Spinactinospora alkalitolerans: one gene and its partner. Each later gene encodes a partner of the first gene's protein in a complex. Links are inferred from orthologs where the notes say so. Each region holds a gene or a part of one and is shown on either strand. Other genes may lie near its edges.

Region 1 (2,908 bases):
GGGTTTCCCCAAGGACAGACTTTCCCTTTGAGCCTGTTCCCCCGCTGAAGCGGAGGTTCCTCTAGGACCTGCGGCGTGGTCATGGGCACCGCGCCGGATCGCTCCGGCCGCCGTGCCCCGTCGGTTGGTTGTCGCATGCGCGGACGACGGTGCCCCGCCGTCCGCTTCGAGCAGCCCGCCGCGTCGCCACGGCGGGGCAGCCTGTCAGAGAAGCCCCGATTCCGGAGTCACGGATGAGGGGGTGCGGCTATGGCTCAGGTGTGAGCGTGCCGCCGGCGCTACCGCACTGCGGCAGCCGACCCCCTCGGCCTCCGTGCTCGAGACTCTCTACCAGCTGGACTTGGTGATGCCCGGGAGCTCGCCCCGGTGCGCCATCTCGCGGAAGCAGATGCGGCACAGGCCGAACTTCCGGAAGACGGCGCGCGGGCGGCCGCACCGCGAGCAACGAGTATACGCGCGAACCTCGAACTTCTGCTTCCGGTTCGCCTTCGCGATCAGTGCCTTCTTAGCCATCCGTCGTCACCCCTAGGCTTCCTTGAACGGGAAGCCGAGCCGCTTGAGCAGGCTACGGCCTTCGTCGTCGTTGGTCGCCGTGGTGACGACCGTGATGTCCATGCCGCGCTGGCGGTCGACCTTGTCCGGGTCGACCTCGTGGAACATGACCTGCTCGGTCAGACCGAAGGTGTAGTTGCCACGGCCGTCGAACTGCTTCGGGGAGAGCCCGCGGAAGTCGCGGATGCGGGGCAGCGCCAGGGAGAGCAGGCGGTCGAGGAACTCCCACATCCGGTCGCCGCGCAGCGTGACGCTGGCGCCGATCGGCTGGCCCTCGCGCAGCTTGAACTGCGCGATGGAGTTCTTCGCCCGGTTCACCTTGGGCTTCTGGCCCGTGATCGCCGACAGGTCTGCGATCGCGCCCTGGATCAGCTTCGCGTCGCGCGCGGCCTCACCGACACCCATGTTGACCACGATCTTGGTCAGGCCGGGGACCTGCATGATGTTCTTGATGTCGAACTCGTCGCGCAGACCCTGGATGATCTCGGAGCGGTACTTCTCCTTGAGGCGCGGCAGCGCGGGGGCTTCAGTCGTAACCGTCATCAGATGTCCTTACCGGTGCGGCGGGAGATCCGAACCTTGGTTCCGTCTTCCTCGAAGCGGTAACCGACGCGCGTGGCCTTGCCGTCCTCGACGATCGCCACGTTGCTCACGTGGATCGCAGCCTCCTGGGTGACGACCTCACCCTGCTGGCCGCCCGCCTGATTGGCCTTCTTGTGCTTCTTGATGAGGTTGACGCCCTCGACGACGACACGCTGCTCCCGGGGAAGGGCCCTGAGGACCTTCCCGGTGGCACCCCTGTCCTTGCCGGCGATGACGATGACCTCGTCGCCTGATTTGATCTTCATCGCCTAGAGCACCTCCGGCGCTAGCGAGATGATGCGCATGAACTTCTTGTCCCGCAGCTCACGGCCGACCGGGCCGAAGATGCGGGTGCCTCGCGGGTCCCCACCGTCCTTGATGAGCACGGCGGCGTTCTCATCGAAGCGGATGTAGGAGCCGTCGGGCCGGCGGCGCTCCTTGGTGGTGCGCACGATAACGGCCTTGACGACATCGCCCTTCTTCACGCCGGCGTTGGGAAGAGCGTCCTTCACCGTCGCCACGATGGTGTCGCCGATGCCCGCGTAGCGCCGACCCGAGCCGCCGAGAACGCGGATGGTCAAGATCTCCTTGGCACCCGTGTTGTCGGCGATCTTGAGTCGCGACTCCTGCTGAATCACGTCTGCTCCTGATATATGCGCGCGAGTTCACTTCCCGCGCTTGCTAGGTGGTCTCACCCCTCGGCGGCCGATCTCCACGAATCGGCCGCCGGACGGGGGTTACTTAGCCTTCTCCAGGATCTCCACGACGCGCCAGCGCTTGGTCGCGGACAGCGGGCGGGTCTCCATCAGGCGGACCCGGTCCCCGATGCCGGCGGAGTTCGCCTCGTCGTGGGCCTTGTACTTCGTGGTACGGCGGATGACCTTGCCGTAGAGCGCGTGCTTGACGCGGTCCTCCACCTCGACAACGACGGTCTTGTCCATCTTGTCGCTGACGACGTAGCCCTCGCGCACCTTGCGGTAGTTGCGCTCGTGGTCGCGGGTCACGGCCTTCTCTTCGCTCATTCGGCTGCTTCCTTCGTCTTCTCAGCCGACTCGCCGGCCAACGGCATGATGCCGAGTTCGTGCTCCCGCATGACCGTGTAGATCCGAGCGATCTCACGCTTGACGGTGCGCAGCCGACTGCTGTTGTCCAGCTGCCCGGTGGCGGCCTGGAAGCGGAGGTTGAACAGCTCTTCCTTGGCCTCCTTGAGCTTGCCGACCAGGTCCTCCAGGGACTGGTCGCGCAGCTCCTGGGCGGTCAGGGACTTCGCCATTACTCCCACACCTCCCGCTTCACGAACTTGCACTTCATCGGGAGCTTGTGCATCGCGCGGCGCAAGGCCTCCTTCGCGATGGGCTCCGGAACCCCGGACAGCTCGAACATCACGCGTCCGGGCTTGACCGGGGCGACCCACCATTCCGGGGAGCCCTTGCCGGAGCCCATGCGGGTCTCGGCGGGCTTCTTGGTCAGCGGGCGGTCCGGGAAGATGTTGATCCAGACCTTGCCGCCGCGGCGGATGTGCCGGGTCATCGCGATACGCGCCGACTCGATCTGCCGGTTGGTGACGTAGGCGGGCTCCAGGGCCTGGATGCCGTACTCACCGAAGTTGATCTTCGTACCACCCTTGGCGCGACCGGAGAGGTCCGGGTGGTGCTGCTTGCGGTACTTGACCTTGCGGGGAATGAGCATCGGTCAGCTCCCCTCGTTCCCGGACTTCTCCCCGGCCTGCACCTGCGGGGCGGGCTTCGCCTCGGGCTGCTGGTCGGACTGCTGG
Region 2 (2,893 bases), 420 kb from region 1 along the record:
CTGTCCAAGCCGTTCGTCGCCGCCGTCCTGCTGCAACTCGTCGGTGAGGGCAGGGCCGGCCTCGACGACACGGTGGAGCGGCACCTGCCCGGCCTGGTGGCCGGCGGGGACGAGGTCACGCTGCGCATGCTGATGAGCCACACCAGCGGCCTGTTCAGCTACAACCGGGCGATGCCCAGCGTGCTCGACGACCCCCACCGGACGTGGCGCCCTGAGGAGCTCGTCGAGATCGCCGGCGAGCACGACCCGGTGTTCGCCCCCGGCACCGACGTCGCCTACTCCAACACCAACTACGTGCTGGTGGCGATGGTGATCGAGAAGATCACCGGCCGTCCCTACACCGAGGAGGTCACCGAGCGGATCATCGAGCCGCTGGGACTGGCCGGCACCTCCCTCCCCGGCGACTCCGCCATGCCCGAACCGGCGATGCACGCCTACCTGGCGGTGCGGCCGTGGCCGGGCGCCGATCCCGAGCCGACCGAGATCACCGAGTTCAACCCCACGCGCTGGTACGGCACCGCGCAGGTCGTCTCCACGGTCACCGACATCAACCGGTTCTACGGCGCGCTGCTGGGCGGCGAGGTGCTGGACGCCCCGATGCTGGAGGAGATGCTGACCGTCCAGGCCACCGACGACCAGGGCATCGGCTTCGGGCTCGGCCCCAAGCAGCACGTGCTGTCCTGCGGGGTCGATGTGTGGATGCACTCGGGCAACATCCCCGGCTACCGCAACTGGACCGTGCACAGCGAGGACCGGCACTTCACCATGTTCCAGGCGCGCTACACCGAGGATCCCGACCCTCCGGCCTGGGACATCATCGAGACGGCGCTGTGCCCGGCCGAGACCGCCTCCGGAGCCGATCCGCGGCCCGGCGACCACCCGAGCGAGCCGGTCACCGGCCCCGAACAGGACAAGGGCGGGTCCTAGGTGTGTTGTTTCGGGAATTGTTTCCAGGTCTTGGCCGGGCCCGTGGTGACCTGATGAGGCTGTTGTCAGGCGCCGGCGCGCTGACGGCGGCCTCCCAGGTCATGCGGTGGTGCACGGAGGACCGCGGCCACAGCCTCCCGACTCCCACCGACCTCTCCGAACAACACATCTAGATCGCACTCCCCGGGCTCCGGGCACCCCCGGCGGGACGGGTGGGAATAGTCGCTGGACGATTGCGGTTTGAAGGTCTGGCAAACTGGTATATCGACCGCCGCGGTACCGGTTCGCGCATGTCCGCGTCGAGGAACGACCCGTTCACGACCGCGTGCGTCCGGCGACCGCCCCTAGCGAGGAGATCCACGTGCAAGCCGACATTCACCCTGACTACGTTGTCACCCAGGTGACCTGCGCCTGCGGCAACAACTTCACCACCCGAAGCACCGCCACCAGCGGCGTCATCCGCGCCGACCTCTGCTCCGCCTGCCACCCGTTCTACACCGGCAAGCAGAAGATCCTGGACACCGGCGGCCGGGTCGCCCGCTTCGAGAAGCGCTTCGGCAAGCGCAGGTAGCGTCAGCCGCCGGCGGCGCCGGCGCACCGTGCCACGGGCACGTGCGCCGGCGCCGCGGCACCGCGACGCCGCGCCCGCGGTCTTCGACATCCGGGCGCGCACACCGACGCACCGACGCTTTCGATGGGGACGAAGAAGTGAAGCTGGACGACCTCCTTGGCGAGTACTACGAGCTGGAGCAGCAGCTCGCGGATCCCGCTGTACACGCCGACCAGTCCCAGGCGCGCAGACTGGGGCGGCGCTATTCCCAGCTCACCCCCGTCATCGCGTCCTACCGCGAGCTCCAGCAGGTCGAGAGCGACATCGAGGCCGCCAACGAGCTCGCCGCCGAGGACCCGGCCTTCGCCGACGAGGCCAAGGAGCTCACCGCGCAGCGGGAGGAGCTCACCGAACGGCTGCGCCGCCTGCTGATCCCGCGCGACCCCAATGACGACAAGGACGTCATCCTGGAGGTCAAGGCCGGCGAGGGCGGCGAGGAGTCCGCGCTGTTCGCCGGCGACCTGGTCCGCATGTACCTGCGCTACGCCGAGCGCCAGGGCTGGAAGACCGAGGTCATCGACGCCACCTACTCCGACCTCGGCGGGTACAAGGACATCACGGTCGCGGTCAAGACCAAGGGCGGCGCCGAGCCCGGCCAGGGCGTGTGGACCCAGTTGAAGTTCGAGGGCGGCGTGCACCGCGTCCAGCGCGTGCCGGTCACCGAATCGCAGGGCCGCATCCACACCTCGGCCGCCGGCGTGCTGGTCGTCCCCGAGGCCGAGGAGATCGACGTCGAGATCAGCGACAACGACCTGCGCGTCGACGTCTACCGCTCCTCCGGTCCCGGCGGCCAGAGCGTCAACACCACCGACTCCGCCGTGCGCATCACCCACCTGCCCACCGGCATCGTCGTCTCCTGCCAGAACGAGAAGAGCCAGCTCCAGAACAAGGAGCAGGCGCTGCGCGTGCTGCGGGCCCGGCTGCTGGCCGAGGCGCAGGCCACGGCCGACGCCGAGGCCGAGGCCGAGCGCAAGAGCCAGGTGCGCACCGTCGACCGCTCCGAGCGCGTGCGGACCTACAACTTCCCCGAGAACCGCATCTCGGACCACCGGGTCGGCTACAAGGCCTACAACCTCGATCACGTCCTCGACGGCGACCTGAGCGGCGTGCTGCAGGCCCTCATCGACGCCGACACCAAGGAGAGGCTGGAACAGGCCCGGTAATGAACTTCCTGCTCGACGAGGTGGCGCGGGCGACGCTGCGGCTGGCCGAAGCCGGGGTCGCCTCGCCCCGCACGGACGCCGAGGAACTCGCGGCGTTCGTGCACGGCGTTCGCCGAGCAGAGCTGCACAACGTCGCCGACGGCGACTTCGACGCCCTGTACTGGGAGTGCGTCGCCCGCCGCGCCGCGCGCGA

The links. Proteins that work in one complex are often made in the same cells at the same time.
Region 2: rplN (region 1) and rpmE share a complex: the UniProt entries of both Bacillus subtilis proteins name them as parts of the 50S ribosomal subunit. The link is inferred for Spinactinospora alkalitolerans from one-to-one orthologs.

Annotation. Positions count from the first base shown.
Region 1 is NZ_JACCCC010000001.1:5,511,201-5,514,108, forward strand. What follows is about bases 89-2,888. They hold rplN (50S ribosomal protein L14), read right to left. Parts: upstream 1,773-2,888; coding sequence 1,404-1,772; downstream 89-1,403. Other genes in these bases: HDA32_RS24530 (type Z 30S ribosomal protein S14), read right to left, coding at 328-513; rplE (50S ribosomal protein L5), read right to left, coding at 526-1,095; rplX (50S ribosomal protein L24), read right to left, coding at 1,095-1,400; rpsQ (30S ribosomal protein S17), read right to left, coding at 1,872-2,156; rpmC (50S ribosomal protein L29), read right to left, coding at 2,153-2,407. Outside these bases: more of rpsC, read right to left, coding at 2,889-2,908. UniProt on the Bacillus subtilis protein: Binds to 23S rRNA. Forms part of two intersubunit bridges in the 70S ribosome.
Region 2 is NZ_JACCCC010000001.1:5,088,971-5,091,863, reverse strand. What follows is about bases 109-2,893. They hold rpmE (50S ribosomal protein L31), read left to right. Parts: upstream 109-1,288; coding sequence 1,289-1,498; downstream 1,499-2,893. Other genes in these bases: prmC (peptide chain release factor N(5)-glutamine methyltransferase), read left to right, coding at 2,700-2,893; prfA (peptide chain release factor 1), read left to right, coding at 1,636-2,700; HDA32_RS22680 (serine hydrolase domain-containing protein), read left to right, coding at 109-927. In the rest of the region: more of HDA32_RS22680, read left to right, coding at 1-108. UniProt on the Bacillus subtilis protein: Binds the 23S rRNA. While neither of the L31 paralogs is essential, this protein seems to function as the main L31 protein.